DNA from 3 places in the Bradyrhizobium sp. LB11.1 genome. Region 3 is predicted to be linked to each of the others. Evidence: predicted binding sites of a transcription regulator. Region 3 holds the regulator's gene; each other region holds the start of a gene.
The links. The regulator PhoB, encoded in region 3, activates phosphate uptake and scavenging genes when phosphate is short. The targets are predictions, from matches to a motif close to TGTCATNNANCTGTCAT.
Positions count from the first base shown of each region.

Region 1: a site for PhoB is predicted at 3,537-3,553, ahead of ugpB (sn-glycerol-3-phosphate ABC transporter substrate-binding protein UgpB). Genes of this name have one in related genera too.
Region 2: a site for PhoB is predicted at 3,079-3,095, ahead of ABIA96_RS09810 (DUF47 domain-containing protein). Genes of this name have one in related genera too.

Region 1 is NZ_JBEPTH010000008.1:319,667-324,457, reverse strand. Features, by position in the region: gene ABIA96_RS22745 (TIGR02300 family protein) at 1-374, shown strand, start outside; tRNA gene ABIA96_RS22740 (tRNA-Ala) at 472-547, shown strand; gene ABIA96_RS22735 (GIY-YIG nuclease family protein) at 695-931, shown strand; gene ABIA96_RS22730 (MarR family winged helix-turn-helix transcriptional regulator) at 957-1,415, opposite strand; gene ABIA96_RS22725 (organic hydroperoxide resistance protein) at 1,573-1,998, shown strand; gene ABIA96_RS22720 (CaiB/BaiF CoA transferase family protein) at 2,170-3,387, shown strand; gene ugpB (sn-glycerol-3-phosphate ABC transporter substrate-binding protein UgpB) at 3,606-4,791, shown strand, end outside.
Region 2 is NZ_JBEPTH010000003.1:444,497-449,287, reverse strand. Features, by position in the region: gene ABIA96_RS09825 (ABC transporter substrate-binding protein) at 1-1,076, shown strand, start outside; gene ABIA96_RS09820 (branched-chain amino acid ABC transporter permease) at 1,148-2,011, shown strand; gene ABIA96_RS09815 (branched-chain amino acid ABC transporter permease) at 2,013-2,981, shown strand; gene ABIA96_RS09810 (DUF47 domain-containing protein) at 3,137-3,781, shown strand; gene ABIA96_RS09805 (inorganic phosphate transporter) at 3,797-4,791, shown strand, end outside.
Region 3 is NZ_JBEPTH010000002.1:503,407-508,197, forward strand. Features, by position in the region: gene argF (ornithine carbamoyltransferase) at 107-1,030, opposite strand; gene ABIA96_RS06295 (aspartate aminotransferase family protein) at 1,030-2,232, opposite strand; gene ABIA96_RS06300 (GcrA family cell cycle regulator) at 2,685-3,197, shown strand; gene phoB (phosphate regulon transcriptional regulator PhoB) at 3,317-4,033, opposite strand; gene phoU (phosphate signaling complex protein PhoU) at 4,056-4,772, opposite strand; gene pstB (phosphate ABC transporter ATP-binding protein PstB) at 4,784-4,791, opposite strand, start outside.

The DNA.
Region 1 (4,791 bases), on a different contig from region 3:
GCCCAACTACGGGCAAGAAATTCTATGACCTCAACAAGACTCCGGTGATCTCGCCGTATACTGGCGAAGTCGTGCCGCTCGCGCCCGTGGCGCCGGCTCGCGCAACCCGCGGCGCCGAACCCCGTCACACGCCGGCCGCCGACACCAAGCCGGAGCCGGCGGAGGTCGAGGAGGTCTCGCTCGAGGAGGCCGATGCCGAGGAGAACACCGGCAAGGTCAAGGCCGCTGTCCCCGAATCCGAGGACGATATCGAGGCCGACGAGACGATCGACGACGACGATGACGATGATTCGACCTTTATCGCCGACGACGAAGAGGGCGATGAGGACGTGACCGACATCATTGGTGACGTCGGTGGCGATGAAGAGACTTGAGATCAGCCCTGATCTGTGAAAAAGGGTGCACCGCGCGAGTCGCTTAGGGCTCGCCGGCCGGGACGGATCCCCCAGGATCATCCCAACTGAAGACTTAGGGGCCATAGCTCAGCTGGGAGAGCGCTTGCATGGCATGCAAGAGGTCGGCGGTTCGATCCCGCCTGGCTCCACCAGCCTTCGCAGGCTACGCCTGCTTCGGCTGGGCAAGCCCTTTCGTAGCGAAGGCTGTCCCGCCATAGCCCGAAGGGCGACGGCGGACTGTGACGGCCCCTCCAAGACTTTGATTGGCCTGCTAACCTCCTGCCGGGGGAGGAAGCGCTATGAAGTATGTCTACATTCTCCAAAGCCTGGACGGCGAGCACTTCTATGTGGGCATCACGGACGACCTTCGGGCTCGCCTGGTGAAGCACAATGCCGGCGAAGTGCCACACGCATCGAAATACGGACCTTGGCGAATACGAACCTATTTCGCGTTCGATGATACGGCGCGCGCGGTCGCGTTCGAGCGATATCTGAAATCCGGCTCAGGCCGCGCATTCGCGAAAAAGCACTTCTGACTATCCACGGGGCAAAGGCACTCCCCTACTCCGCAATCACCGCATTCAACCGGTCCCGCAGCGCGACGATCTCGTCTTTCATCGCGACCAGCTCTGATACCGAGCAATCCGACGCCGCCAGGATCGACTGCGGCACGCTGCGCGCCTTGTCTTTCAGAGCGTGGCCCTGCGGGGTCAGGGCGATCAACACCTGTCTCTCGTCCTCTCTGCTCCGCGTGCGTTTGACGAGATGCGCGGCTTCGAGCCGCTTGAGCAGCGGCGTCAGCGTTCCCGAGTCGAGAAAGAGCTTTTCGCCGATGTCCTTGAGCGGCACGTCATCGCGCTCCCACAGCACCAGCATCACCAGATATTGCGGATAAGTCAGGCCGAGCCGGTCCAGAAGCGGCTTGTAGACGCGGTTGAAGGCGTGCGCGGCCGAATAGATCGCGAAGCAGATCTGGTTGTCGAGGCGTTGTGGATCGAGGGTCGATAATTTCCGAACCATAGAGAATCTCACGAGATTGATCCGCATTGTGGGACCGCACGGACCTACATTCAATTGCGAACAATTAAATGTGAGGCATTCAAATTTCAATTGTGCGCAATATAATTGTTTGCGATAGAGGTTCGCACCCCAACCCGAAGACCCAAGGGAGACGAAAATGTCCGTGAACGTCCTCTACAAGACCAGTGCAAAAGCCACCGGCGGCCGCGACGGCCATGCCGCGACCCTCGACGGCGCGCTCGACGTCAAGCTCACCACGCCGAAGGAACTCGGTGGCGGCGGCGGCGCCGGCAATAATCCCGAGCAGCTGTTTGCGGCCGGCTATGCCGCCTGCTTCATCGGCGCGATGAAGTTCGTGTCCTCGCAGGGCGGCCCGAAGGTCCCCAACGACGCCTCCGTGACCTCGACTGTCGGCATTGGCCCGCGCGCTGCCGGCGGCTTCGGCCTCGACATCGATCTGGCCGTCTCGCTGCCGGGCCTTGCCCGCGCGGACGCCGAGGCGCTGGTCGAGAAGGCCCACCAGGTGTGTCCGTACTCCAACGCGACCCGCGGCAATGTCGACGTCCGCCTGACGGTCGTCTGATCTGACGGTGGATTGGCTGGCCCGAGATCCCCCTCGGGCCGGCCGCTTCCATTTTGCCATGCTGCGGGATTGCCGCCTGCGCTGCATGACCCTCTACGCAACAAGCCATTGCTGGCTTGGACGAACCTCGCTAGGCCTGTGGTCAATTATCGACACAGGGGAAGCGAAGGCATGACTGAAGCGGCCGGTTCTGGAGCAGCTACGGGCGCAATGAGCGGCCTGCGCGTCATCGATCTCACGCGCGTGCTCGGCGGTCCCTATTGCACCCAGATCCTCGCCGACCATGGCGCCGACGTGATCAAGGTCGAGCCGCCCGCGGGCGACGAGGTGCGCGACTGGGGCCCTCCCTTCCACGAGGAAGACGCGGCCTATTTCATCGGCATCAACCGCAACAAGCGCTCGATCGGCCTCGACCTCGCCTCCGAGGGCGGCCGTGTCGTGCTGCTCAAGATGCTGGAGACGGCCGACGTCCTGATCGAGAATTTCAAGCCGGGCACGCTGGAGAAATGGGGCATCGGCAACGATGTGCTCAGCCAAAAATTCCCCCGCCTCGTGCATTGCCGGATCTGCGGCTTCGGCGCCGACGGCCCGCGCGGCGGCAATCCCGGCTATGACGCCATCATCCAGGCCATGACCGGCATGATCGCGGCGACCGGCTCGCCCGAAAGCGGCCCGATGCGGATCGGCGTGCCGCTGGTCGACATCGGCACCGGCCTTTATGCGGCGATCGGCATCCTGATGGCGCTGTCCGAGCGGCAGCGCTCGGGCAAGGGCCAGTTCCTGGAGACGACGCTGTACGAGACCGGCCTTGCCATCATGCATCCGCACACCGCGAATTATTTCATGCACGGCAAGCCGCCGGGCCTCACCGGCAACGAGCACCCGAACCTCGTGCCTTATGCAATCTTCCCGACCAAGACCGACAACATTTTCATCGGCGTCGGCAATGACGGCACCTTCCGCAAGCTCGCCAAGGAAATCGGCAAGCCCGAGCTCGGCACCGATCCGCGCTTTGCCCGCAACAAGGACCGCATCGCCAATCGCGAAGCGCTGCGCGCCGAGCTTGCCGCGGTGTTCAGCCAGCACGAGGCCGAGCCGCTGTGCAATCGCCTGCTCGCCGCCGGGCTTCCTGCCGGGCCCGTGCAGAAGATCGACCAGGCGCTGACCAACCCGCACACGATCGCCCGCGGCGATGTCATCGAGAAGGACTGGTACAAGGGCGTGGCCTCGCCGATCCGACTTGATCGCAGCAAGCCGAGCCTGCGCCGCTTGCCGCCGAAGTTCAGCCAGCACTCCCAGGAGGTGTTGGGCGAGTTCGGCTACTCGAAGGCGGAAATCGACGCGATGGTCGCCAACGGCGTGGTCTGCGGGCCCGAACGCAAGCGCTAGGGCCCTCGCCTCCGCACCCAAACAAATGCCGCAGTGCGGCGCGGGCACCCATGTGCACCGCGAACGGAGGGGGTGTCCGAGCGCGCCTTCGCCTATTTGACGGCTTCCCTTTTAGCAGCGCTTGCTGCTTTCGTTTCGGCCGCTTACACAGTCATGTGAACGTCATACGGCGCTGCTAGCGCAAGCGATCTTTTTGACGGCCAAGGGAGGTTTACTTGATGGCTCTTCGACATTTTGGGGCAGCTGCCGCTGTTGCAATCGCGGTTGGCATGACGGCTTCGCCGGCGCTGGCCGCGACTGAAATCCAGTGGTGGCACGCGATGACGGGCGCGAACAACGACGTCATCGTCAAGCTCGCAAACGACTTCAATGCATCGCAGAGCGGCTACAAGGTCATCCCGACCTACAAGGGCAATTACGCCGACACGATGAACGCGGGCATCGCGGCATACCGCGCCGGCAACGCACCGCACATCATGCAGGTGTTCGAAGTCGGAACCGCGACCATGATGGCTGCGACCGGCGCCGTGAAGCCCGTCTACAAGCTGATGGCCGAGACCGGCGAGAAGTTCGATCCGAAGGCCTATCTGCCCGCGATCACCGGTTACTACTCGACTTCCAAGGGCGAGATGCTGTCCTTCCCCTTCAATTCGTCGTCCACGGTCATGTGGGTGAACCTCGACGAGCTCAAGAGGGTCGGCGTCGCGATCCCGAAGACGTGGCCCGAAGTCTTCGAGGCCGCCAAGAAGCTCCATGCCAACGGCCATCCGAACTGCGGCTTCTCCAACTCCTGGGTCACCTGGGTCAACCTCGAGCAGCTCTCCGCCTGGCACAACGTACCCCTCGCGACCAAGGCCAACGGCCTCGACGGCTTCGACACCAAGCTGGAATTCAACGGACCGCTCCAGGTCAAGCACCTCGAGAATCTGATCGAGCTGCAGAAGGACAAGACCTACGACTATGCCGGCCGCACCAACACCGGCGAAGGCCGCTTCACCTCGGGTGAGTGCGCGATCTACCTGACCTCGTCGGCCTTCTTCGGCAACGTCAAGGCCCAGGCCAAGTTCGCCTTCAACGCCGTGCCGATGCCGTATTATCCGGACGTCAAGGGCGCGCCGCAGAACTCGATCATCGGCGGCGCCTCGCTCTGGGTCATGGGCGGCAAGTCGGCCGACGAATACAAGGGCGTCGCAAAATTCCTGACGTTCCTCTCGGACACCGATCGTCAGGTCTACATCCATAAGGCCTCGGGCTATCTGCCCATCACCAAGGCGGCCTACGCCAAGGCGAAGGAAGAGGGCTTCTACAAGGATCAGCCCTATCTCGAGACCCCGCTGCTCGAGCTGACCAACAAGGAGCCGACCGAGAATTCGCGCGGTCTGCGCCTTGGCAACATGGTTCAGC
Region 2 (4,791 bases), on a different contig from region 3:
CGACGCTCGCTGCGCAGATGGCGGTGCAAGATTCCGGCCTCGCCGCGAAGGGCTGGAAGATCGACGTCATCTCGGGCGATCACCAGAACAAGCCGGATATAGGCACCGCGATCGCGCGCCAGTGGTTCGACGTCGACAAGGTCGACGTCATCGTCGACGTGCCGAATTCCGGGGTGGCGCTCGCCGTCAACAACGTCGTCAAGGAAAAGAACGGCGTCTACATCAATTCGGGCGCAGCGACCTCGGACCTCACCAACGCGCAGTGCTCGCCCAACACCGTGCACTGGACCTACGACACCTACATGCTGGCCCACACCACGGGTCAGGCTCTGGTGAAGGCCGGCGGTGACACCTGGTTCTTCCTGACCGCCGACTACGCTTTCGGTGCGGCGCTCGAGCGCGACACCACGGCCGTCATCACTGCAAACGGCGGCAAGGTCGTCGGCGGCGTCAAGCATCCGCTGAACACGCCGGACTTCTCGTCCTTCCTGCTCCAGGCGCAGGCCTCCAAGGCCAAGATCATCGGCCTTGCCAATGCCGGCGGCGATACCACCAATACGATCAAGCAGGCGGCCGAGTTTGGCATCGTCAAGGGCGGCCAGAAGCTCGCTGCGCTGCTTTTGTTCCTCACCGACGTCAAGGCGATCGGTCTGGAAACCGCGCAGGGCCTGAACTTCACTGAGACCTTCTACTGGGACATGAACGACCAGACCCGGGCGTTCTCCAAACGGTTCTCGGAAAAGATGAAGAACGGCGCGATGCCGACCATGGTGCAGGCGGGCGTCTATGCGGGCGTGCGCCACTATCTCAAGGCGCTGGATGCGCTCGGCGGCAATCCTCATGACGGCGTCAAGGTCGTCGAGAAGATGAAGTCTATGCCGACGGAAGATGATCTGTTCGGCAAGGGTGAGATCCAGCCCAACGGCCGCACTATCCACAACGCCTATCTGTTCGAGGTGAAGAAGCCCTCCGAGTCCAAGGGACCGTGGGACTTCTACAAGCTCGTCGGCACGGTGCCGGGCGACCAGGCGTTCACGCCGCTCTCCGAGAGCAAGTGCCCGCTGCTGAAGAAGTAAGACCAACAGCCCGCCGGCTGCCAGCCGGCGGGCACCTCTAGGGAACGCCGAAGGGACTGGGTGCTGGATCGATGCAGGCTCTCTACGCACAGCTACTGGTGGGACTGATCAACGGCTCGTTCTACGCGCTGCTCAGTCTAGGGCTCGCCGTCATCTTCGGCATGCTCAACATCATCAATTTCGCCCATGGCGCGCTCTACATGATGGGCGCATTCGTCGCCTACTTCCTGTTGAACATCGGCGGCATCAGTTACTGGTGGGCCCTGTTGCTGGCGCCGATCATCGTCGGCATCTTCGGCATGATCCTGGAACGGACCATGCTGAAATTCCTGACCGGGCTCGACCATCTCTACGGCCTGCTGCTCACATTCGGCATCGCGCTGATCGTGCAGGGCGTGTTCCAGAACTATTTTGGCTCCTCCGGCATGCCGTACGCCATTCCGGATCAGCTCAGGGGCGGCATAAATCTCGGCTTCATGTTCTTACCGGTCTACCGCGCCTGGGTGGTCATCTTCTCGCTGGTGGTGTGCATCGCGACCTGGTTCCTGATCGAGAAGACGCGCCTTGGCGCTTACCTGCGCGCCGCCACCGAAAACCCGACGCTGGTGCGTGCCTTCGGCATTAACGTACCGCGCATGATCACGCTCACTTACGGATTGGGCGTTGGCCTGGCCGCGCTCGCCGGCGTGCTCTCTGCGCCGATCAACCAGGTACGGCCGCTGATGGGCGCGGACCTCATCATCGTCGTGTTCGCGGTGGTGGTGATCGGCGGCATGGGATCGATCATGGGCTCCATCATCACCGGTTTCGCGCTGGGCGTGATCGAGGGCATGACCAAATATTTCTACCCCGAGGCCTCCAACACCGTCGTGTTCGTGCTGATGGTGCTGGTGCTCTTGGTGAAGCCAACGGGATTGACGGGAAGGGCAGCCTGATATGACAGCCTTGACGGACGACACGCTGCCGGTGACCCCGCGCGCGATGCGTGACGAGATGATCGTCTTCGTGGTGATGGCGCTGCTGCTCGCCTCAGTGCCATTCAGTGGCATCTATCCGTTCTTCGTGATGCAGGCGCTCTGCTTCGCGCTGCTCGCTTGCGCTTTCAATCTTCTGATCGGCTATGGCGGCCTGCTGTCGTTCGGCCACGCGATGTTCATGGGCACCGCCGGCTATTGCAGCGCGCACGCGCTGAAGGTGTGGGCGCTGCCGCCGGAGCTCGGCATCCTCGTCGGTGTTGCCGGAGCCTTTGTCCTCTCGATCATCACCGGCTACATCTCGATCCGCCGTCAGGGCATCTATTTCTCGATGATCACACTGGCGCTGTCGCAGCTCCTGTACTTCATCTACCTCCAGGCGCCGTTCACGCATGGCGAGGACGGCATCCAGGGCATCCCGCAGGGACACATGTTCGGTGTCCTAGACCTGTCCAAGCCGACCGTGCTCTATTACGTCGTGATGGTTGGCTTCCTCGCGGGCTTCCTGCTGATCTATCGCATCATCAACTCGCCGTTTGGCGAGGTTCTGAAGTCGATCCGCGAAAATGAGCCGCGCGCGATCTCGCTGGGCTACCGGACCGACCAGTACAAGTTCCTGGCATTCGTCCTCTCGGGCACGCTGGCGGGGTTCGCCGGATCGCTGAAAGTGTTCGTGGCGCAGAATGCCTCGCTCACCGACGTGCATTGGTCGATGTCCGGCGAAGTCGTGCTGATGACGCTGGTCGGCGGTCTCGGCACCATTTTCGGTCCCGTGGTGGGCGCCTTCGCGATCATCGCCATGCAGCAATATCTGGCGGGCTTCGGCCAATGGGTGACGGTGATCCAGGGCTCGATCTTCGTGATTTGCGTGCTCACCTTCCGCCGTGGCGTGGTCGGTGAATTCGCTCATTATTTCAAGCGATCACTCTAAGCCGTTGATCTAGCTATATATTAATTGATAGCTGAAAGCGGTGGATGATGCGGCACCGCGGGCGTGAGATGACACGCGCGCGGAATGAAAATGGTCTATGACAGTTTCGTGACGGCCCGTTCGGGCCGGGCCATTCCAGCCGGTAGACTATCCCCATGATGCGTTGGTTTCGCGCTTTCCTCCCGAAGGAAGAACGGTTCTTCGACCTGTTCGACCGCCATGCCCAGACCGTGATCCAGGGCGCGATCGCGCTTCAAGGTGTACTCAAGGGCGGCGAAGAGACGCCGGTCTATTGCCAGCGCGTCAACCAGTTCGAGAACGACGCCGACAACATCACCCGTGAGGTGCTGACGGCGGTGCGACGCACCTTCATCACGCCGTTCGATCGGGGGGACATCAAGAATCTCATTACCTCGATGGACGATGCCATCGACCAGATGCAGCAGACGGCCAAAGCGGTGATGCTGTTCGAGGTCCGCACCTTTGAGCCGCCAATGCGCGAGATCGGTGCGCTCCTGATCGAATGCGCCAATCTGGTCGGCCGTGCACTGCCGTTGATGCAGTCGATCGGGCCCAACGTCGCGATGCTGACCGCGATCACCGAAGAGCTGACCAAGCTCGAAGGCCGCGTCGACGATCTCCATGACATCGGGCTGAAGGAGCTGTTCCTCAAGCACCGTGACGGCAGTGCGATGAATTTCATCGTCGGTGCCGAGATCTACGATCACCTCGAAAAGGTGGCCGACCGTTTCGACGATGTCGCAAACGAGATCAACAGCATCGTCATCGAGCAAGTTTAGGGCGGGAGCCGCGCCGTGGATGCTGCGTTGGGTTTTCCCGTTCTGGTCGGATTGATTGCCGTCGCGCTGCTGTTCGACTTCCTGAACGGCCTGCATGATGCCGCCAATTCGATCGCGACCATCGTTTCGACTCGCGTGCTACGACCGCAATTTGCGGTGATCTGGGCCGCATTCTTCAATTTCGTCGCCTTCATGGTGTTCGGCCTGCACGTCGCCCAGACCATCGGCACCGGCATCATCAATCCCGCAATCGTCGATGCCCAGGTCATCTTCGCGGCGCTTGTCGGCGCCATCGTCTGGAACCTCGTGACCTGGGCGCTGGGCATTCCATCCTCGTCCTCGCATGCGCTGATCGGCGGCCTCGTCGGCGGCGGGATGGCCAAGGCTGGAATCCATGCTGCGGTTTGGAGCGGATTGACCAAAGCCGTGCTCGCGATCGTGTTGTCGCCGCTGGTCGGCTTCCTGCTCGCGATGATGCTGGTCGCGATTGTGTCCTGGGCCTCGGTGCGCTCGACCCCCTTTGCCGTGGATCGCGCCTTCCGCATCCTGCAATTCGCCTCCGCTTCACTTTATTCGCTCGGTCATGGCGGCAATGACGCCCAAAAGACGATGGGCATCATCGCCGTGCTGCTCTATTCGCAGGGCCATCTCGGCGGCGAATTCTCGGTGCCGTTTTGGGTGGTCCTGTCGTGCCAGGCGGCGATGGCGATGGGGACGCTGATGGGTGGCTGGCGCATCGTCCGCACCATGGGCCTGCGCATCACCAAGCTGACGCCGATGCAGGGATTTTGCGCCGAGACCGGCGGCGCTGCGACCCTGTTCATGGCGACCTTCCTCGGGGTTCCCGTCTCGACCACCCACACCATTACCGGCGCAATCGTCGGCGTCGGTGCGGCCCGCCGGGTCTCGGCGGTGCGCTGGAACGTGGCGAGCTCGATCGTCTATGCCTGGGTGATCACGATCCCCGCCTCGGCCATCGTCGCGGCGCTCTCCTGGTGGGCGGTCCAGAT
Region 3 (4,791 bases):
GAACGACGGGCTGCGTAGCCAGGATGGAGCGCAGCGCAATCCGGGGAGGTCTTCCGCGCGTTGAGAACCCCGGATTACGCTGCGCTCCATCCGGGCTACAAGATGATTACTTCACCGCGTCAAAGCACCAGGCCAAAATGCCCTTCTGCGCGTGCAGGCGGTTTTCGGCCTCGTCGAACACGACCGATTGCGGACCGTCGATCACCTCGTCGGTGACCTCCTCGCCGCGATGGGCAGGCAGGCAGTGCATGAACAGCGCGTCGGGCTTGGCCAGCGACATCAGCTTGGAATTGACCTGGTAGGGCTTGAGCACGTTGTGGCGGTGCTCACCTTCCTTGTCGCCCATCGACACCCAGGTGTCGGTGACGACGCAATCGGCACCCTTCACGGCGGCTTCCGCATCGGTGCCGAGCACGATCGACGCGCCGGTCGCCTTGATGAAGTCGCGCATCACCTTCTTGGGGGCGAGTTCCAGCGGCGTTGCGACATTCAGCTTGAACTTGAAGCGCTCGGCCGCATGAGCCCAGGACGCCAGCACATTGTTGTCGTCGCCGGTCCAGGCGACAGTGCGACCTTCGATCGGGCCGCGATGCTCTTCGTAAGTCAAGAGATCGGCCATCACCTGGCACGGATGCGAGCGCCGCGTCAGGCCGTTGATCACGGGCACGGTCGCGTTCGCCGCAAGCTCCAGCAGGGCCTCGTGATTGAGGATGCGGATCATGATGGCGTCGACATAGCGCGACAGCACGCGCGCGGTATCAGCAATGGTCTCGCCGCGGCCGAGCTGCATCTCGGCACCGGTGAGCATGATGGGCTCGCCGCCGAGCTGGCGCATGGCAACGTCGAACGACACGCGCGTACGGGTCGACGGACGCTCGAAGATCATCGCCAGCGTCTTGCCTTCGAGCGGCTTGACCGGCTGATGCGCCTTCTGCTTCGCCTTCATGGCGGAGGAGGCCGCGAGCATGCTCTTGAGCTCCGACAGCGGCAGCTCGTTGATATCCAGGAAGTGCTTTGGCGTCTTGCTCATCAGCTTGCCGCCCGCTTGTTGCCGGAGAGCGCAACGCAGGCACGTTCAAGCCGCCCGACGCTGTCTTCGATCTCGGCTTCGCTGACGATCAAGGGTGGCAGGAAACGCACCACGTTGTCGCCGGCGCCGACGGTCAGCAATTTTTCGTTGCGCAGCGCAGCGACCAGGTCGCCGGAGGGCACCACGGCCTTGATGCCAATCAGGAGCCCCTCGCCGCGGACTTCGCTGACGACATCGCCATGACGGTCGATCACGGAGGCGAGCTTCTGCTTGAGCAGCAGCGACATCTTCTGCACGTGGTCGAAGAAGCCGGGCTTGAGCATGACGTCGAGCACGGCGTTCGCGGCCGAGATCGCCAGCGGATTGCCGCCGAAGGTCGAGCCGTGCGAGCCGGGCCCCATGCCGGAGGCTGCGTCCGCAGTCGCCAGCACCGCGCCGATCGGGAAGCCGCCGCCGAGCGCCTTCGCCAGCGACATCACGTCGGGTGTGACGCCGGTGCGGCGATGGGCGAAGAGATCGCCGGTGCGCCCCATGCCGGTCTGCACCTCGTCGAACGCGAGCAGCAGGCCCTTCTCATCGCAGAGCTGGCGCAACGCCCTCAGGAAAGCAGGAGTCGCCGAACGCACGCCGCCCTCGCCCTGGATCGGCTCGATCAGGATGCCGGCGGTCTCCGGACCGATCGCCTTCTTTACGGCCTCGATATCGCCATGCGGCACCTGGTCGAAGCCTTCCATCGGCGGACCAAACCCTTCGAGATATTTTGCAGATCCCGTCGCTGCCAGCGTGGCCAGCGTGCGGCCATGGAAGGCGCCTTCGAAAGTGATGATGCGGTAGCGCTCCGGATGCCCCTTGGAGAAGTGATGATGGCGGACCAGCTTGATCACGCCCTCCAGCGCTTCGGCGCCGGAATTGCAGAAGAACACGAAGTCCGCAAAGCTCTCGTTGCAGAGGCGCGCGGCAAGCTTCTCGCCGTCCGGGCTCTGAAACAGGTTCGACATATGCCAGAGCTTGGTCGCCTGCTCCTGCAACGCCTTGACCAGCGCGGGGTGGGCATGGCCGAGCGCATTCACCGCCACGCCCGAGGTGAAATCGAGATAGCGATCGCCATTGGTCGCGATCAGCCAGCAGCCCTCGCCGCGCTCGAAACCGAGGTCGGATCTGGCGAAAACGGGGAGCAAATGCGGGGCTGCGCTATTCGTCATGACGGTCACTTGAATGTTGCGGACGGCGTGGTGTGCATTGCGCAACGCACCATTCACCGGCCCGGAAAACGAAACGTGCCGCCTTTTAAGGGCGGCACGCATGACTATCTTAGGCTTGGTGAAACGGGTGTCAATGCCGCCCGAAAGCCTCGCGAAACGCTAAATCCGTAGTCTTGCGGTGACGATTTCGCGGGATTTCGCCACGGAACATGTGGAAGCGAGTCGGCGGACTCTTGCGCGCGAGTCACGCCATATTGTAGCGTCTGGCTTGTCAGATACGACATCTCGTGCAGCGGTTCTGATCCCAAAAGTCCTCATGTACCGGCGTTAACGTTCGGGCGTCTCATTGCGCCCGGCGAGCCTTAAGGGATTCGGGCGGCACGGGTTTTTAAGGCTTAGGCATTCGCCGTGCGGCCCCAGGATGGTTGGCCCGCGGCGAAGGAAAGGGTGCAATGACGGTTTTGACCTGGTCCGACGATCGCGTCGAGCAGTTGAAAAAGCTCTGGGAGGCCGGACTTTCGGCCAGCCAGATCGCGGCCGAGCTCGGCAACGTCACCCGCAATGCCGTAATCGGCAAGGTGCACAGGCTCGGTCTGTCCGGCCGCGCCAAGAGCCCGTCGTCGGCCGCTCCCCGGCCGCGCAAGGCGCGTCCCGCGCAGCACATGATGCGGGTGAGCCGGCCGATCGCGCGGGGCAACACCGCGCTGGCGCAGGCCTTCGAGGTCGAGGTCGAGGCCGAGCCGGTCACCTACGACAATGTGGTGCCGATGAGCCAGCGGCTATCGCTGCTCGAATTGAACGAGGCGACCTGCCACTGGCCGGTCGGCGATCCCTCGAGCCCGGATTTCTTCTTCTGCGGCGGCAAGGCGCTTTCGGGCCTGCCCTACTGCGCCCAGCACTCGCGCGTTGCGTATCAGCCGGCGTCGGATCGTCGGCGCGCGCCGGTGAAGCCGGGACCGCGCTGAGTTCGTATTGCGATTAAGCTGGAGCCGTCGCGCGCCGACGGCCCTACAACAAGTTCAATGTCGTCACGGCGAAGGCCGCGACGACATCGGAATGTGCAGCGAGAGCTCGCTACATCAGCTCACAAACTTTGCGCCTGCTCCGCCTTGGCAAACCGATCATCCAGCGCATATCCGGCGCCGCGGACGGTGCGGATCGGGTCCTGCTCGCGGCCGAGATTGAGCAGCTTGCGCAGGCGGCCGATATGCACGTCGACGGTGCGCTCGTCGATGTAGATGTCGCGGCCCCAGACGCTGTCGAGTAACTGTTCGCGCGAGAACACGCGGCCGGGGTGCTCCAGGAAAAACTCCAGCAGGCGATATTCGGTCGGGCCGAGATCGATCGGTCGGCCCGAACGCGCCACGCGGCGCTTTTCGCGATCGAGCTCGATGTCGCCGAAAGCCAGGACGGTTGCGAGCCGCTCAGGGCTAGCGCGCCGGAGCAGGCCCTTCACGCGCGCGAGCAGCTCGGGCACCGAGAATGGCTTGACGATGTAATCGTCGGCACCGGTCGCCAGGCCCCGCACCCGCTCGCTTTCCTCACCGCGCGCGGTGAGCATGATGATCGGCAGCTGCTTGGTGTCGGACCGCGTCCGCAGCCGACGGCAGAGTTCGATACCGGACAGACCCGGCAGCATCCAGTCGAGCACGATCAGATCGGGGATGTGCTCTTTGAGACGGGTGTCGGCGTCGTCGCCGCGCATCACCGTCTCGACGTCATAGCCGTCGCCTTCGAGGTTGTAGCGGAGAAGCTCGGTCAGAGCTTCTTCGTCTTCAACCACCATAATGCGTGCGCCCATGGGGTCGTCGCTCCTTAAGGATTCAAGTATTGGGGACCGTCGTGGCGAAGGTCGTCATGTCGCCCTTCGGCCGCTTATCGGTGATGGCCTGGCCTTCGATCATGTAGAACACGGTCTCGGCAATGTTGGTGGCGTGGTCGCCGATCCGCTCGATGTTCTTGGCGCAGAACATCAGGTGGATGCAGAACGAGATGTTGCGCGGATCCTCCATCATGTAGGTGAGGAGCTCGCGGAACAGCGAGGTGCAGATGGCGTCGACTTCCTCGTCGCCCTTCCACACCGCCATCGCCGCCGGCAGGTCGTGCGCGGCATAGGCGTCCAGCACCGACTTGACCTGCTGCTGCACGAGGTCGGTCATGTGCTCGAGGCCACGGAACAGCTTGAGCGGATGGAAATCCGTCTCCAGCGCCGCGACGCGCTTGCCCATGTTCTTGGCGAGGTCGCCGATGCGCTCGAGATCGGTCGCAACGCGCATGGCGCCGACGATCTCGCGCAGATCGACCGCCATCGGCTGGCGACGCGCGATGGTAAGCACGGCGCGCTCCTCGATCTTCTTCTGGAGCGCGTCGAGCTCGGCGTCGATGGTGACGACGCGCTGGCCGAGCGCGACGTCGCGGCGGATCAGCGCGTCGACGGAATCGACGATCATGCGCTCGGCGATGCCGCCCATCTCGGCGACCAGGCGCGTGAGTTCCTGGAGGTCGGTGTCGAAGGCTTTTGCGGTATGTTCAGAACCCATGTCCTGTCTCCTCAGCCGA